2 regions of the Achromobacter sp. SD115 genome follow, and region 1 is predicted to be linked to the other one. Evidence: riboswitches for the same ligand, from Rfam matches in the RefSeq annotation. Region 1 holds a riboswitch; the other holds the start of a gene.
The links. Region 1 has a riboswitch for manganese ahead of IPU70_RS22235 (sodium:calcium antiporter). Riboswitches for the same ligand answer to the same signal wherever they lie in the genome.

Region 1 (8,705 bases):
TCCAGGAAAGCCATGTAGCCGACCAGCACCAGATCGGACTCGTCGGCCACGCCATAGGTTTGCTGGGTCGGCGGCATTTCCTTGACCGCGACCGCGATGACGCGCAGGCCGTCGCGGTTCAGGTCCGCCGTCACGCGGCGGATGTCGGCGCGGCGGGCATCGGTCAACAGATGCTCTTCGTGGCCCACGCGCAGGCGGGTGCAGGCCGACAGCATTTCTTCCAGCGCGCCCTTGCAGATCAATTCGTGATGCTCGCGGCCGTTCTCGGTCTCGTTCACCACCACCGACATGCGGCGCCGGGAAAAGTCGAAGGGAATCTCGTCGACCTTGCGGTACTTCGCCGCCAGATCGAGCTTGCGCTCGACCTCGGCGTGCTGCAGCACCGCCACGTCCAGCAGATTCTTCAAACCGGTCTGGTAGTAGCTATTGAGATAGGCATAGGCCAGCACGTCGTCGCTGCTGGCGCCGTACACGTCCGTGTGGCGTTCCAGCACGATGCGGTCCTGCGTCAGGGTGCCGGTCTTGTCGGTGCACAGCACGTTCATCGCGCCCAGGTTCTGGATGGCATCCAGCCGCTTGACCACGACCTTGCGGCGCGACATGCGCACCGCCCCCTTGGCCAGCGTGGCCGTGACGATCATGGGCAGCATTTCGGGCGTCAGACCCACGGCGATGGCCAACGCGAACAGCAGCGCCTCCATCCAGTCGCCCTTGGTAAAGCCGTTGATCAGCATGACGATGGGCGCCATGACCAGCATGAAGCGGATCAGCACCCAGCTCACCCGGTTGATGCCTTGCTGGAACTGGGTTGGCGCCCGGCTGGTCTGCGTGACGCGCCCGGCCAGCTGGCCGAAATAGGTACGCGAGCCGGTGGCCACCACCATGGCGCTGCCGGAGCCGCTGACCACGTTGGTGCCCATGAAGGCCATGTTCTCCAGTTCCAGCGCGTTGGCGGTGTCCGTGCGCTGCGTGGCGTATTTTTCGACGGGCAGGGATTCGCCCGTCAGCGCGGCTTGCGCGATGAACAAGTCCTTGGCGCCCAGGATGCGGCAGTCGGCGGGAATCATGTCGCCGGCGGACAGGAGCACCACGTCGCCCGGCACCAGTTCCGTCAGCGGCGCCTCTACCTGGCGCGAGCCGCTGACATGCAGCGTCACGCCAAAAAAGCGGCGGGCGTCGCCTTCGGCCTGAGTGGCGGGATCGCTGCGCAGCACGGTGGCGGTGTTCTGCACCATGGCCTTGAGCGCCTCGGCGGCGCGGCTGGAGCGCTGCTCCTGCGCAAAGCGCAACACGGTGGAGATGAGCACCATGGCGCCGATGATGAACACCGCCGTCCAGGACTGGTCGTCCGGGACGGCCATGTGCACGTCGGTGAGCCAGGACAGCGCCGCCAGCGCGGTCAGGAGCAGGTTGAACGGATTGCGGTAGGACAGCCAGAGATGGGCAGGCCAGGAGAGCGGCTTTTCATGGTCGACCTCGTTGGCGCCGTAGCGTTCGCGCGCGGCCTGTGCCTGGGCTTCCGACAGCCCGCCACGGCTGCTGCCGAACAGCGCAAACACGGCGCCGAAGTCCATGCGCGACAGGTCCAGCATCTGGCGGTTGGCGTGGCGCGCGGTGTCGGAGGCTGCGGCGGCGGCCGCTGCGCCTTGTTCCGGCAGGGGCGAGCGGCGGAAGTGCCTTGCGGTTTGCCGCAGGCCGGCCGCGGACGTAAAGAAGGACTTGAGGAACTTGAACATGGGAGTGCTCCGGTTGTACGTATCGTTGTCGGAGACACGGACGACCCTGCCCGCCGCGCCCGCGCGCAGGCAGCAGCAGGCCGCGGCTTTCGCGCAGAAAGCCGTCAAGCCGCCGCGTACAGGCGTGCGCAGGCGCCGGAGCAATGTTGCCGGTGTCCGGATCGCATGAAATGCGCCGGGTGCGGAAAACGGAAGGGAGCTAGCGGGGGAATCGATACCGGCGGCAAGGGCGCACAAGGCGTGGGCCAGGCCGGGGATTCTTGGCTGCGGACTCCGTACGGGCCAGGATGACTATCCTGCCTGCCGGCTCGCAGCGAGTAGACAGATCAGACAGGCATGCCGGCGCCGCGCACTGGGCGCAATCGAGGCTCGGGGTCTAAGGCACTAGGCATGATCTCTCCTGTGGAATGAATCGGCTGCCGTCAGGCCAGCGCGGCTTGCGCGGCGGCTTGCGTGGCTTGCGCGCCGAAATGGACGTGGCGCACGGCGGGATTGGCGCTCAGGCGGCGCGCCTGCGACATCAATTCGCCGCGCAGCTCCGGCGGGCAATTGACGGTGATGCAGGCCGATGCCATGCCAGGGTCCCGACCCTGGTCGATCTGCACTTGCGAGACGTCCAGGCCGGCGGCGCTGAAGTCCAGGCAGATCTGCTTGCGCAAGGCGCCCAGCTCGTCGCGCGGACAGATGACCGTCAGGCGCGAAGTACCGCGGCGGCGGCCCAGGGCGGTGGCGCGGTCCACGCCGGCGCGGCGTAGGAACAAGTCGAAGAAACGCATAACGACCTCCATTGCAAGAATGGGGAGCGTGATCGCGAATACGCGCGCACTCGCACGGCGCCCGGCGGACTGGCACGGGAAAACGTGCACGAACGCTGACGCTGCGGATGGCGGCGGTTCTGGCGGTTTACGTTGGGGAGGTTCCCGGCAAGCCGCTGGCTTGCGCGATTGCCCGGGCTTGCGCCTGGAGCTTGGGATACAACCGCAACCTGTTCAACAGGCTGCGGCAGACGGAGTTCTGCGTGGACCTGTTAAACAGCGACGTCGATGCAAGATCGACTACTTTCGCCGGAATCGGTATTCACGAAGACTGCTCCTGGGATGGATAACAGGCAGGATTTTACGCGGGTTTCCACTTATGGACAAGGTTTTTGCCGCTAAATCGGACTTGAATGCGGCAAAAACCGGCGCAGGGCCGCAGCCCCGCGCGCAAACCACCGTCAGACATAGAAATGCCAGCCCAGATAGGCGGCGAACACGGCATATAGCCCGCCCACCGCCGACAAAGCCGGCACGCTCATGGCCGAGCGGCGGAAACGCAGCCACAGGAGACCGATAGACAACATGGTGAACAGTCCGGCCGCCAGCAAGGGCGCGTCCAGCAGCCACGGCGTCATGAAAATCCCCAGCGCGCTGGGTATGGTCGCCTGGATCATCATGGCGCCCGAGATGTTGGCCAGCGCCAGCCGCTCCTTGCCCTGGCGCACCCAGATCAGCGCATTCATGATTTCCGGCAATTCGGTCGCCACCGGCGCCAGCAACAGGGCGGCAACGTGAGGCGATGCGCCCATGGCCACGCCCAGCAACTCGATCTGGTTCACGAACACGTGCGATGCCCCGGCGATGACCACCAGGGCCAGAAGCGTCTGCGCAACTGCCCAGAACATGGCCGGGTCTTCATCGCGGGGGCGCAGCTTCAGAGGCTCCAGCTCCTCGGCATCCAGGCTGGCCTCGTCGCGGCTGAGCTCGCGCTTGACGTAGAGGCCGTAGGTGGCCAGGAACAGGATGCCCAGCCAGGGCTTCCAGGCAAAGGCCAGCAGGCCCAGGCCCACCTTGAAGATGAAGATGCCCATGAACCAGGCCTGGTCGCGGGCCAGCCGGCGCTGGTCCGCGTTGATACAGTCCGCCTGCGTGGCCTGCCCGCGCCGAGCGCGCCACAGGGCCAGGCCCACCACCGCGTACGCCAGCGTCGCCAGCACCAGCGGGCCGCCCATGGCGGCGCCGACGCCGATGTCTTTTTGCTCAGGGGTTTCGCCGAACACAACGGCCATGAAGGTCACCGCGCTTTCCGGCAAGGCGGTGCCGAACGCGGCAAGCACGGTGCCGGTGGCGGTGGCGCCGAGCTGAAAGCGATGACCGACCCATTCGACGCCATTCACGAAATATTCGCAGGCGAAGTAGATCACTGCCGCTGACAGGAAAAACAGGAACAGGGTGAGAAACATATAGGCGAGCCGGACGAGCAGAAACCAATTGGCGCGACGTCGCGGCTCGCCCGGCTGGGGTGAACGCAACGCGGCCAAAGGTCTCGCCTGGCTAATCCATGCGGCGGGCTTGCCGACGTGCATGGATACCGCTACTAGCGCCATGGAGTTCTAGCGGCTGCTGCGCAGCGCTGAACCACCAAGTCTGTTGACGCTAGCTCCTTTGAGGGGACAAAGGATGGCTACTCCCCAATGACAGAGCGGCGATTGTAGCAGCTTGCCCCGCGCGGTCCAGCGAATTCCGCGCAGTCTGCATGGGGTGTCGTATCCGGGGGATGGCGGGTAAAGTAAACGGCATCCTCACCTTGCCGGGGTTCGCGCCCCAGTCCGCCATGAGCCTGCCTCCCGACGACATCGCCCCCTACGCCGCACGGCGCCAACGCCTGATGGAGCAGATGCGCGCCGACGGCGGCGGCATCGCCATACTGGCGACCGCCCCGGAGGCCACGCGCAACCGCGACGCGGAGTATCCATACCGGCACGACAGCGATTTTTTCTACCTGACCGGGTTCACCGAACCCGGTGCCTGGCTGGTGCTGAGCGCGGGCGCGACCGACCGCGCCATACTGTTCTGCCGCCCGCGTCACATCGAACATGAAATCTGGGAAGGCAAGCGTTTCGGCCCCGAAGCGGCGGCGGCGTATTTCGGTTTTGACGACGCGCATCCGCTCGACGCGCTGGACGAACTGATGCCCGCGCTGCTGCAGGACCACGCCACCCTGTACGCGCCCTTGGCGGGCGACAAGCGCAGCGACGGCCGCCTGCACCGCTGGCTGGCCGCGGCGCGCGAAGCCAGCCGCGGCGGCCATGCCCCGCCATCCCGCCAACAGGACGTCCGCGCCCTGCTGGCCGAGATGCGGCTGATCAAGGACGCCACGGAGATCGCGGCGATGCGGCGCGCGGCCAAGATCTCCGCCGGCGCCCACGTGCGCGCGATGCGCGTCGCCCGCGCCGGCATGCGGGAGTACGAGATCGAGGCCGAACTGCTGTACGAGTTCCGCCGCCACGGCGCGCAATCGGTGGCCTACAACAGCATCGTGGCCGCGGGCGCCAACGCCTGCGTGCTGCATTACCCGGCTGGCGAGGCGACGCTGCGCGACGGCGACCTGGTGTTGATCGACGCGGGCTGCGAGGTCGACAGCTATGCCAGCGACATCACCCGGACCTTTCCCGTGAACGGCCGCTACAGCGGTCCGCAACGCGCGCTGTACGACCTGACGGTGGCCGCGCAGGATGCCGCCGCCCAGGCCACGGCTCCCGGCCGCAGCTTCAACGACGGCCACCAGGCCGCCCTGCGGGTGCTGGCGCAGGGCATGCTGGACCTGAAGCTGTTGAAGGGTTCCCTGGACGGCGTGCTGGAATCCGGCGACTACAGCCGCTTCTACATGCACCGCACCGGCCACTGGCTGGGCCTGGACGTGCACGACGTGGGCGACTACCGCCAGCCCGGCCCGGCCCACGGCGCCGAACGGCCCTGGCGCAAGCTGGAAGCGGGCATGATGCTGACGATCGAGCCCGGCATCTACGTGCGGCCCGCCGATGACGTGCCCGAGGCCTACTGGAACATCGGCATCCGCACCGAGGACGATGCGCTGGTCACCGACGAAGGCTGTGAGCTCATCACCCGCGGCGTGCCAGTACAGGCGGGTGAAATCGAAGCGCTGATGCGCGAATAGGCGGGCAACGCGCCCGGTCCGCGCTAGAAGACGTAGCCGTCCAGCCAGCCCATGGCGATCCAGGTGTAGACCACCACCATGGCGATGGCGAACATGGAGACGATGGCGCCGACCAGGCAGGCCAGAATGGCGACCAGCACCGGCCCCCAGCCGGTCCGGGTCGGCCTGCCCAGGCCGTCGTTATAGAGACGGTCGAATTTCTCGTCCGGCATCAGCGAAAACACCGCGCTCTCGATGAACCCGTCGACCATGGGAATGAACACCAGGAAGAAGGCGGGGTTGTCGTACCAGACGGGATAGAAGCTGAGCGCGCAGAACAGGCTGACCACGGTGTACGCGGTCACCAGCCAGGCGTGGCGCCGGCCCAGATACCACCAATGCGCCCCTACCGCGCCGAACAAGCAGGCCAGCAGCCCCACCGCGACTTTGCCGCGCGGGCGGCGGGCGGTAGCGGCGGACAGCGGAGAGGAAGCCTGGAGCTGCGTCATGTCGATCGACCGGAAAGGAAACCACGGCGCCAAGACGCGCCGGCTGCTGCGGATTGTAGTGGACGGTTAAAATCCGGGCATGACTTCATCCGCCTTCGACATTGCGATACTCGGCGCGGGCCCGGTGGGCCGCGTGCTGGCCCTGATGCTGGCCCGCGTGGCGCCGGACCCGGCGCGCATCGCGCTGCTTGCGGGCAGCGCGCCCGCTCCGGCCGCGCCGTCGGCGGCGGTGCCCGCCACCGATCCCCGCGTGCTGGCCATGAACCACGGCAGCCGGGTATTGCTGGAGTCGCTGCATGCCTGGCCAGAACGCTCGGCCGACATCCGCAACATCCATGTGTCGCAACGCGGCAGGCTCGGACGCACCCTGATCCAGAACACCGATTTCGGCGTGCCGCAGCTGGGCAGCGTGGTCGCCTATTCCGGTCTGCACGCCAAGCTGGATGAATGCGTCGCCGCCTGTGGCGTTACCGTGCTGCAAGGCCCGCCCGCGCGGATCGGCCGGCAGGACGCCGACGGCGTGCGCGTCGAACAAGGCGACGCGACGCTGCTGTGCCAGGTCGCCGTGCAATCCGACGGCGCGGGCGCGACCGACCTGCGCCGCGACTACGACCAGCACGCTGTGCTGACCACCGCCCACGCCACCCTGCCGCGCCGCGGCTGGGCCTGGGAACGCTTCACCGCCGAAGGGCCGTTGGCACTGCTGCCGCACCCGCAGACCCCGGACGCCTATTCGGTGGTCTGGTGCAGCGCCCCCGAACGCGCCGCCGAACTGGCCGCGCTGGACAACGCCGCCTTTTCGCGCGCGCTGTCCATGGCGTTCGGCGACCGCCTGGGGCGGCTTTCTAGCCAGGCGCCGCGGCATGTCTTTCCGCTGGCGCTCAGCGCCCGCCGCGCCCAGGTGCACGGCCGCGTGGCGGCTATCGGCAATGCGGCGCAGACCCTGCATCCGGTCGCGGGCCAGGGCCTGAACCTGGGCCTGCGCGACGCGGCCCGCCTGGCCCAGACCCTGGGCGGCTGGCTGGCCCATCCCGACGCCAATCCCGGGGCCGCCCTGGCGGAATTCGCCGGCGCGCGCCACCTGGACCGCTTCCTCACCGCCGGCCTGACCGACCTGATGCCCCGCATCTTCTCTACCGGCTTGGCACCGGTAGAGCACGCCTGCGGCCTGGCCTTATTGGGGATGGATCTGGCCTCGCCTCTGCGCGCGCCGCTGGCGCAGCATCTGTTGCAAGGTTTCCGCGCCTGAATTCCACCCGTTCCGTCCCGATAAAGGGGCGGATTGTCTGTTTTCGCCTTCCTCTGTTACGAATTGTTCTCCCGGTGACAAAGGGGGCGCGATCGAGCCGGTTAAAATGTGAGCATGCGCATAGGTCAATGGACCCTTCCCAACAACGTGCTGGTCGCGCCCATGGCGGGCGTGACGGACCGTCCTTTCCGCCAACTTTGTAAGAAGCTGGGGGCGGGCTACGCCGTGTCGGAAATGGCCGCCAGCAATCCCAAGCTATGGGATAGCGTCAAAACCTCCCGGCGCCTGAACCACGACGGCGAGATCGCCCCCATTTCCGTGCAGATCGCGGGCGCCGATCCCGCCATGATGGCGGAGGCGGCGGTGTTCAACGCCAGCAAGGGCGCCCGGATCATCGACATCAACATGGGCTGCCCGGTCAAGAAGGTCTGCAACGTGGCCTCCGGGTCGGCGCTGCTGCGCCATGAAGACCAGATCGCCCGCATCCTGGACGCGGTGGTGTCCGCCTGCGCGCCCCTGGGCGTGCCGGTGACGCTGAAGACCCGCACCGGCTGGGACCGCGAAAGCCGCAATGCCCTGCGGGTGGCGAAAATGGCCGAAAACGCCGGCATCGCCGCCCTGACCCTGCACGGGCGCACCCGCGCCGACCTCTATACGGGCGAGGCGGAATATGACACTATCCGCGCCGTCAAGGCCGAGCTGAAAATCCCCGTTGTCGCCAACGGAGATATCACGACGCCCGAAAAAGCCAGGCACGTCCTGGATTACACTGGCGCCGACGCGGTCATGATCGGCCGGGCGGCTCAAGGCCGTCCCTGGATTTTCCGCGAAATCGACCACTACCTGCGCACGGGCGAAACACTGGCCCCTCCCTCCTATGGGGAAATGCGCGAGCTGCTGCTCGAACATCTCGACGACCACTACCGGTTCTATGGCGAGCACACCGGCGTACGCACGGCGCGCAAGCACATAGGCTGGTATCTGGACGGCCTGCCGGGCGCGGATTCGTTCTGCGCCCGCATGAATCTGATCGACAACACCCGCGACCAGTGGCGGGCCGTGTCGGACTGGTTCGATCTCATCTCGCGCGACGGCGGACCCCATCCGACGCCGGTCGCAGAAGCCCTGCTGGCGGCATAACCGCCTCAACACCAACATAAAAATATCTGTACTCAAATGAGCAAGAAAGATGTCCTGGAAGAATGCGTGCGCGCCAGCCTGGAGCGCTATTTCGAAGACTTGGGCGAATCCGAACCCCACGACATGTGGGACATGGTGATGCGCTGCGTGGAGCGC
Region 2 (8,705 bases), on a different contig from region 1:
GCCACCCAATGCATCGCCGTGTCGACGATGACGTCCTGCACGTTGAAGCTGGCTTGGTCCGACGCGAACAGGGGAACCTCGGGTTCGATGCCGTCTTCCGTATGGCGGACGTCGAACAGGTAGCGGTGGCCTTCGATGGCCTTGTTGAGCACGAACAGGTCCGGGCCGTCCAGGCTGGCTACCACGGAAAACGTGCCTTCGCCGTCCTGGTCGGGGAATATCACGAAGTGGATCTCGCGCGCCTTGGGCGGCAGGGCGGCGATCAACGCCGTCAGCGTCGAGCGGGCCGCGGCGTCGTGGGCGCGGAGAATGCGCAGCAATTCGGTTTGGTACTCGGATCGGGTCATGGAAATTTCCGTTCAAGGCGGGCCGTGCGCCGGCGCGTCCGTCTCTGGATCTGCGGCGGCGAATCGCGTCAATTATCTGCCATTTCCCATGACGATCAGCGCGCCAGCCGCATGCACTCCATGAAGTACGCCGCATGCTCCGACGCCAGCGCGGCATCGCGCCACACCATGCCTGTGATTCCCCGGCTGCGCATCGCCAGCGGCAGCACCTTGATCATGTGCTGCTTCGCGAAATGCCGCGCCAGCCGCTCCGAGATCGGCAGCACCAGGTCCGATCCGTCCAGCAGCGCCACATTGACCAGCACCGATGACGATTCCACCTGGTGCCAGGGTGCGGGCTGGCCAGCCAGCGCCAGTTCGTAATCGATGCGTATACGCATCGGCGTCGAATTTCCGGGCGCGATCCAGGGATATTCCTGCACGTCCTGCCAAGTCACCTTGCGCTTGTTCGCCAGCGGGTGCGCAGTGCCGACGGCCAGGCAGATGGGCTCGCCATACAGTTCTTCGTAGTGCAGGTTGCGCGGCAGCGAGTGCTGCTCCAGGCGCCCCACGAGCACATCGAATGTGCCTTCCTGCATCAAGGGCAGCAGGTAGTCCAGCGTGTTCTCTGCCAGGCGCAGCAGCACACGCGGGTAGCGTTCGCGGAAGCGCTGGATGCTGGGCGGCAGCAGCACCGGCGCGATATTGGGCGTGACGCCCACCGCCAGCGTGCCGGTAGCGCCGCGGGCCAATTGCGCCATGCTGTCCTGGGCGCGTCCCAGCTTGCCCAGGATCTCGCGCGCATGGCTGCGCAGTTCCAGGCCGTAATGCGTGGGCTCGATACCGCGCGCATGACGGTCGAACAACGTCAGGCCGATGTCTTCTTCCAGGTCCTTGAGCCACTTCGACAACGCTGGCTGCGTGATGTTGAGTTCCGACGCGACCTGGCTCAGGTTGCGGGTCTCGCACAGGCGCACCAGGATGGCCAGGTGGCGCAGGCGGATGCGGTGGGTCCAGTCCATGCGTGCGTCCTTGAGACATAAATTCACGGTTATGGCTCGGTAATATTAATTCATTATCAAATTATGTCTCCGCTACACATAATGGCCTGACAACAGAGCCAAGCCGGCGCAAAGCCGGCGGCGAGGAGACACGATGCAGCCGAATTTCCTGCTATTCATCACGGATCAGCAACGCGCGGACCATCTGGGCAGCTATGGCAATGCCATGCTGCGCACACCGGAGCTGGACGCGCTGGCGGGGCAGGGCTGGTCAGCGGACCGCTTCTATGTGGCGTCGCCCATCTGCATGCCCAACCGCGCCACCCTCATGACTGGCCGCATGCCCTCGGTGCATGGCGCGCGCCACAACGGCATTCCCCTTTCGCAGCGAGCCACCACCTTTGTCGACAGGCTGCGCGGCGCGGGCTATGCCACCGCGCTGATAGGCAAGTCGCATTTGCAGAACATGACCGGCAAGCCCGCGATCTGGCCGCCGGCCGGTGACGGCGCTCGCGGCGAGGCCTGGATCGCCGAACCCGGCAACTACGACCAGGAATGGGGGCCGCTATGGCGCACGGATCCCAAGCATGACCTCGATACGCCGTTCTATGGCTTCGAGCGCGTGGCGCTGGCGGTGGACCATGGCGACCAGGTTTGGGGCCACTACGAGCGCTGGCTGGCGCGGGAGCACCCCGAAGCGCGGCGTTTGTGGGGCCCTGAACACGCCTTGCCCGCACCCGGCTATGTGCTGACGGAGCATCACCAGGCTTGGCGCACCCGCGTGCCTGAGGAATGCTCCACCACCGCCTACATCGGCGACCAGACCATCGCGCAGCTGCGCGAGCATGCCGCCAGCAGCAAGCCTTTCTTCATTCAGTGTTCGTTTCCCGACCCACACCATCCCTTCACGCCCCACGGCAAGTATTGGGACATGTACCGGCCTGAAGACGTGACCCTGCCGGAGTCCTTCCATGCCAGCGCCGCGCCGGGCCATCAGCCGCCGCCGCACGTGGCCTGGATGCACCAGCAGCGCGACCAGGGCAAGGCCGTCAAGCACACCCCTGCCATCTTTGCCTGCACCGAGCGCGAGGCGCGCGAGGCGATCGCGCTGAACTATGGCTCCATCAGCCATATAGACGCCACGGTAGGCCGCGTCATGCAGGCGCTGCGCGAGACCGGGCTGGACGACAACACCGTCGTCATCTTCACCAGCGACCACGGCGATTACTTCGGCGATCACCAATTGCTGCTCAAGGGTCCGATTCACTATCAGAGCCTGATACGCACGCCGTTCATCTGGCGCGATCCACAGGCAGCGCCTGCTGCTTCGCGCAGCCAGGCGCTGTGCTCCACGGCCGATATTGCTGCGACCGTGCTGGCGCGCGCCGGCCTGCCTGCCTACAACGGCATGCAGGGCGCGTCCCTGCTGCCCCTCATGTCTGGCGAGGTCGACACCGTGCGCGATGCGGTACTGATCGAGGAAGAGGGCCAGCGCATCATGTTCGGCTTTTCCGGCCGCACCCGCATGCGCACCTTGCAAACCCCGCGCCACCGGCTCAGCGTCTATGCCGACGCGACCTGGGGCGAACTCTATGATCTCAGTGAGGATCCCCACGAGTTGCGCAATCTGTGGGACGACCCCGCCGCCAGCGCGCTGCGCGCCGAATTGCTGCTGGAGTTGTCGCGCAGCATGATCCGCCACGCCGAGACCAGTCCGCATCCCACCGCCATTGCCTGACGCCCCGCAACGGCGCTGGCCTCGCGGCCGGCGCTACCCAGGAGAAAGCATGATCAAGTCCTTGCTGTTCTGTACGGCGCTGCTCGCGGCCGGAACCTCGGTTGCCATGGCGTCCGATTACCCCGCGCGTCCCGTCCGACTCATCGTCAATTTCCCGGCCGCCGGTCCGCTGGACCTCGAAGCCCGCGCCATCGCCCAGCACGCGGGCAAGATCCTGGGCCAGACCATCGTCGTTGAAAACCGCTCCGGCGCTTCTGGCAATATCGGCGCGCAGTCCGTGGCCCAGGCAGCACCAGACGGCTACACGTTGCTGATGACGCTGGACACGCTGATGACCGTCAATCCCTACATCTTCAAGGGCCTGGACAAGGACGTCACCCAACGGCTGGAACCGCTGAGCCTGGCCGGCTCCTTCGGCCTGGCTCTGGCGGTTCGCCCCGAGCTCGGCATCAACACGCTGGACGAATTCCTGCGCTACGCCAAAGCCAATCGCGTCACCTATGCCTCCGCCGGGTATGGCAGCCCAGGCAACCTCGCGTTCGAAAAGCTCAGGCTCGCCGCCGGCATTGAAGCCGCGCACGTGCCGTATCGCGGCAACGCTCCGGCTGTGAATGCCTTGCTGGGTGATCAGATAAAGGCCGCTTTTGTCGCTACGCCTGGCGTCCTGCCGCATGTGCGGGCTGGCAAGCTGAAAGCGCTGGCAGTGTCGGGCCAGGAACGCGACGCCGATCTGCCTGAAGTCCCCACCGCGGCGCAATCGGGCGTGGCAGGGCTGAAGAACTATGACGTGTCGTTCGCGTTCCTGGTGATGGCGCCCAAAGGGACGCCCAAGGAAATCGCGAGGATCTGGGAAGATACGCTGGCCAAGGTCTATGCCATGCCGGAGTTCCAGCAGAGCATGGCCATGCTGGGCATGCGCGAGCCGTTTGCGGGCAAGGCGCAGGCCGAGGCCTGGCTGGACAGGGAGGGGAAAGGTTGGAAGGAGGTGATCGAGAAGGCGGGGATACGTGGGGAATAGCGCTGTAACACTCCGGTCGGCTGGCTCTGCTAGACTGCCTTTACTCTTTGGGGAGTAGCCTCCCTGCGGCCAGTTCCGCAGGGGCTTGCGTCAACATTCTTGGCTTTCCCGGCCATGGCGCAAGCGGCATTCACGCTTGGCGAGACCACGGATTTTTCGCGCGACGCTGGGCGGCGCGGAAGATCCGTGCCGTTTCCGCCCAGTTGGATCTTTCCTCAAATGAATGCCATCGCCATCATCGTTCTCGCGTTCGCCATGTCCACGGACGCCTTCGCCGCGGCCATCAGCAAAGGCGCCGCGCTGCATAAACCTCGATTTCCGGAAGCCCTGCGCACCGGGCTGATCTTCGGTGTGATCGAAGCCATCACGCCAGTGATAGGCTGGGCGCTGGGCTCCGTCGCGGCCAGGTACGTGGTTGCCTGGGACCATTGGATCGCCTTCGCGATGCTCTGTATCCTGGGCTTGCTGATGATACGCAACGGCCTCAAGGAGGACGACGAAGACGCCGCGCCCGTCACCCGCCATTCCTTCTGGCTGCTTGCCGCAACCGGCTTCGCCACCAGCATCGACGCCATGGCCGTGGGCGTGGGGCTGGCGTTCGTTGACGTGAACATCGTGGTCGCGGCCATCGCCATCGGCCTGGCCACGACCCTGATGGTGACGATAGGCGTGATGCTGGGACGCGTGCTGGGCAGCGTCGCGGGCAAGCGGGCCGAGATCCTGGGCGGGCTGGCGCTGATGGGGATAGGAGCGGCGATTCTTTATGAGCATCTGAGCGCCGCAGCTGCCTGAAGTAAAGGGGCTTGGAAGAATGCGGCGCGGCGGCGCCACCTCGGCGATTCCGGTCAGGCGGGGCCTTCCGGGCCGTCCGCGCGGCAGAACGTGATCTGAAAGCTGCCCGGTAGTTCGAACGCCACATGGTGCCGCACCTGCGGCTCTATCAGCACTTGCTGTCCGGCCGTCAGCACCACTTCGGCGTGCGGCGGATCATCCTGTGTATAGCGCAGCACGCCGGCGTGCACCTTTAACAAGCCCCAGGTGCCGGCCTTGGTCGTGTGCGCGGCGCGCAAGCCGGCCGGCAGGTTGTCGGGCGTGAACACTGGACTGTCGCGGTAGGGCCGCACGCCTTCAGGCAGCGAGTCGGGCAGGCTCGGCAGATCCTGACGCTGCTGCCACACGTTCCACAGCTTGGCCGCGATGCGTTCAGCCATGGCGTCGGCCTGGGCTTGCAAGGCCGGATGGCCAAGCCCGGCGGTGACTTCATGGAACAGGGCCAGCCAGCGCTGGAACAAAGGCCAGGAAAGATCCGGGATGCGCGCATGCGCGGGAATCGGCGCCCCCTTGAAGCGGCGCGTACCCAGCAGCAGCGCCGACCAGAAATCGCACAACAGATCCAGGTGGTGGTCCCAGTCCGTCACGCGGGAGTTGAATATCGGACCCAGCGTTTCGTCCTGGCGCACTTGCGCGTAGAAGCGGTGCACCAGTTGCCGGACGTCTGCTTCGGTTATCGGAGGGGCAGCCGGGACAGATGCAAGGGGAGGAGCGGATTCGGACATGGGAGCAGGGGAGAGGGTCTGCCCGCATTGTCCGACGCGCACCGCCGTCGCGCCGATGACGAAAGTCATTGGCGTCGCGGCTGGAATCATCGCCGGCCACTACGCGGCGCCAGCCCAGTCCAGCCCAGCCGTCAGAATGGCCGCTTCGCCGTCGTCGCCAGCCTGGCCAGAGGCGCCGAGTCGTGCACCGCCCATTGGCGGCGCTTGCCGCTGATGTAGCCCTGCGTCTGCCAATCGTTGAGCAGGCGGCTCAAGGTTTCGGCGCGGATGCCCAGGTGGGCGGCAAGCTGGCGCTGGTTCAGCGGCAGCGTCAGCGCGGCGCCCTGGCGTTCATGCAGGCCCATGAGGTAGTTGGCCAGCCGTTCGGGCGCCGAGCTGGAAGTCATCCAGTCGACTTTGTTCACCTGGTCGTACAGGCTCTTGCTGAGCGCGGCCAGCAGCTTGAGCGCCAGATCCGGCCAGCGGCGGCAAGCGTCGCGCAACTGCCGGCGGCCCAGGCGCCAGCCCAGCAGCTCGCTGCGGGCGCGAGCCTGCATCGGATAGCGGCCGTGAGGCATGAACATGGCCGCCTCTGCCATCAACTGGCCCGGCTCGAAGACGCGGAACACGCGTTCGTCGCCGTTGTAGCTGTAGCGCATGACCTCGGCCTGGCCGCTTTCTATCAGCACGTAGCTGGAGGCTTCGTCGCCTTCGCCGAACAGGATCTGCCCCGCCTCGGCCCGTAGCGGACTGGCGCCGCGCAGCAGGTCGGCCGCGACCTCCTGGTCCATGCCAGGCGGCAGGCCTTGCAGCAGCGGATGTCTTGCCAGCAACGCGGTCACGGCCGCGCCGGCCAGATTGATATTTGTCATTCTGGGTCTTTCAGTGTGAATGGGAGAATCTTAAACGATAACAATTCTTATTTGAAATTCAATGAACGACTTGCACATGCGCCGCCGCTTCTGCGCGGCTGCCCTGGGAACTGCGCTTTTGCCCGCGGCGGGAACCCTGCGCGCGGCATTGCCGGATCGCCGCACCGTCCTGACGCTGGCAGGCCCCGGCGCCGTGGTCAGCTATCCCCTGATGCACATGGCGGCCACCGGCGCGCTGGCGGATCACGCCGGGCAGCTACGTTTCCGCCTGTGGCAGACGCCGGATCAACTGCGCACGCTGCTCGTGAACGGCGAGCTGGACTTCAGCGCCGCTCCCAGCACGCTGCCGGCCTTGCTGCACAACCGCGGCATGCCTGTGCGTCTGTTGAATATCTCCGTATGGGGCATTCTGTGGCTGGTCAGCCGCGATCCGGCGGTGCGGACCTTCGACGATTTGGCCGGCCGCGAACTGGTGGTGCCGTTTCAACGCGATCTGCCCGCCGTGCTGCTGGATACCCTGTTGGAGGCGCATGCCGCGCGCGGCCTGGCGCCGGTCGCCTTGCGCCGTACCCGCGACGGACAGGACGCCATCGCGCTGATGCTCAATGGCCAGGCAGGGCAGGCGCTGCTGGTCGAACCCATGGCCTCGCTGCTGTTGTGGCGGGCTGAACAGACCGCAGGGGCGCCGGCGCTGCATCGCGGCCAAAGCCTGGAACAGGCCTGGAGCGCCGCCTTCCCCGCGCAGCCGACGCTGCCGCAGGCGGGTGTCATGGCCGCGGCCGGCGTGGCGGGCGATGCGGCTTTGTGCCGCGCTGTGGACCAGGCCTACGCCGCCTCCGCGCGCTGGTGCGTCGAGCATCCCGCCGACTGCGCCGCGCTGGTGCGCGAGCATCTGCCGCATCTGCCCCAGGCGGCGATCGAGACCGCGATTCGTGGCACGCGCCTGCAGAGCCGCAGCGCCCGCGATGCGCGCCCCGAGCTGGAGGCGCTGTACCGCCTGCTGGCCAGCCGTTTCCCGCAAGCCATCGGGGGCGGCCTGCCGCCCGCCGGCTTCTACGGACCATGAGGGCAGGTCCGATGAACCCGTATTCCAAAGGTCCCATCCTCGGCATGCCTGCACGCACCTCGCGCGCCTGGAGCGCGGCGGGCGTGCTGCTGCTTTTGCTGGCCTGGCACGTGGCTGCGCGCCAGCTCGGTCCGCTGCTCATGGCCACGCCATGGGAAGCGTTACGCGCCGTCGTGCCGCTGGTGCGCAGCCCGCAGTTCTTCGCCAACGCAGGCGTCAGCCTGATGCGCATCGGCATCGGGGTGCTGGCGGGTGCGTCCATCGGCTTCGCGCTGGGCGTGCTGGCCGGACATAGCGCGCGCCTGCGCGGCTTGATCGAACCGCTGCGCTGGCTGCTGATGGCCATGCCGCCGGTGGTTGTGGTGGTGCTGGCCATGCTGTGGTTCGGCCTGGGGTCGCCCATGGTCATCTTCATTACGACGCTGATGATGGCGCCCGGCATGTACGTCAATACGGTCAAGGGCATGCTGCACGTGGACCGCAAGCTGATCGAGATGACCCACGTCTACCGTTACGGCCCCTGGCTGCGCCTGCGCCATTTGTATCTGCCGGCGCTCAGCGCGCCGCTGCTGGCGGCCCTGCTGATCGCCGCCTGCGGCGGCGTGCGGCTGGTGGTGATGGCCGAAGTGCTGGGCGCGGAGAATGGCGTGGGCTATGCGCTGGCCAACGCCCGCAGCACCTTCGACACCGCTGAACTGTTCGCCTGGGTCCTGCTGATCCTGGGCCTGGTGGCCTTGCTGGAATTCGCCTTCCTGCAACCCTTGCAGCGCCGGTTGGGCCGCTGGATGGAGCCCAGCCATGCTTGAGATGCAATCGCTGTCGCTGCGCTACGGCGCGCAGACCGTGCTGCAGGACGTGAACCTGCGCCTGCGCCCCGGTGAACGGTTGGGCCTGATCGGCCCCAGCGGCGCCGGCAAGAGCAGCCTGCTGCGCCTGGCAGCAGGCCTGGTCCGGCCCAGCGGCGGAACCTTGCGCAATGGCTTTCGCCATCCCGTGCTGATGTTCCAGGAACCGCGCCTGTTGCCGTGGCGGCACGCGCTGGACAACGTCGCCTTGCCGCTGCGGGGGGCCGGACACGCGCAGCGCCAGGCTCGCGCCCTGGCCGCGCAATGGCTGGCTCGGGTGGGGCTGGACGCCGCCATGCAGTCC

Region 2: it holds a riboswitch for manganese, as region 1 does, so the genes downstream of both, mntP (manganese efflux pump MntP) here and IPU70_RS22235 (sodium:calcium antiporter) in region 1, are expected to answer to the same signal.

The regions. Positions count from the first base shown of each region.
Region 1 is NZ_JADIJM010000017.1:64,930-73,634, reverse strand. It holds gene mgtA (magnesium-translocating P-type ATPase) at 1-1,736, opposite strand, end outside; gene IPU70_RS22240 (hypothetical protein) at 2,159-2,512, opposite strand; gene IPU70_RS22235 (sodium:calcium antiporter) at 2,953-3,957, opposite strand; yybP-ykoY riboswitch at 3,965-4,199, opposite strand; gene IPU70_RS22230 (aminopeptidase P N-terminal domain-containing protein) at 4,329-5,672, shown strand; gene IPU70_RS22225 (hypothetical protein) at 5,696-6,160, opposite strand; gene IPU70_RS22220 (UbiH/UbiF/VisC/COQ6 family ubiquinone biosynthesis hydroxylase) at 6,240-7,409, shown strand; gene dusB (tRNA dihydrouridine synthase DusB) at 7,524-8,549, shown strand; gene IPU70_RS22210 (helix-turn-helix domain-containing protein) at 8,586-8,705, shown strand, end outside.
Region 2 is NZ_JADIJM010000010.1:73,048-81,752, reverse strand. It holds gene IPU70_RS15955 (DUF6389 family protein) at 1-347, opposite strand, end outside; gene IPU70_RS15950 (LysR family transcriptional regulator) at 443-1,348, opposite strand; gene IPU70_RS15945 (sulfatase) at 1,482-3,065, shown strand; gene IPU70_RS15940 (tripartite tricarboxylate transporter substrate binding protein) at 3,115-4,083, shown strand; yybP-ykoY riboswitch at 4,121-4,295, shown strand; gene mntP (manganese efflux pump MntP) at 4,303-4,875, shown strand; gene IPU70_RS15930 (DUF1971 domain-containing protein) at 4,929-5,564, opposite strand; gene IPU70_RS15925 (Crp/Fnr family transcriptional regulator) at 5,771-6,490, opposite strand; gene IPU70_RS15920 (ABC transporter substrate-binding protein) at 6,552-7,556, shown strand; gene IPU70_RS15915 (ABC transporter permease) at 7,568-8,362, shown strand; gene IPU70_RS15910 (ABC transporter ATP-binding protein) at 8,355-8,705, shown strand, end outside.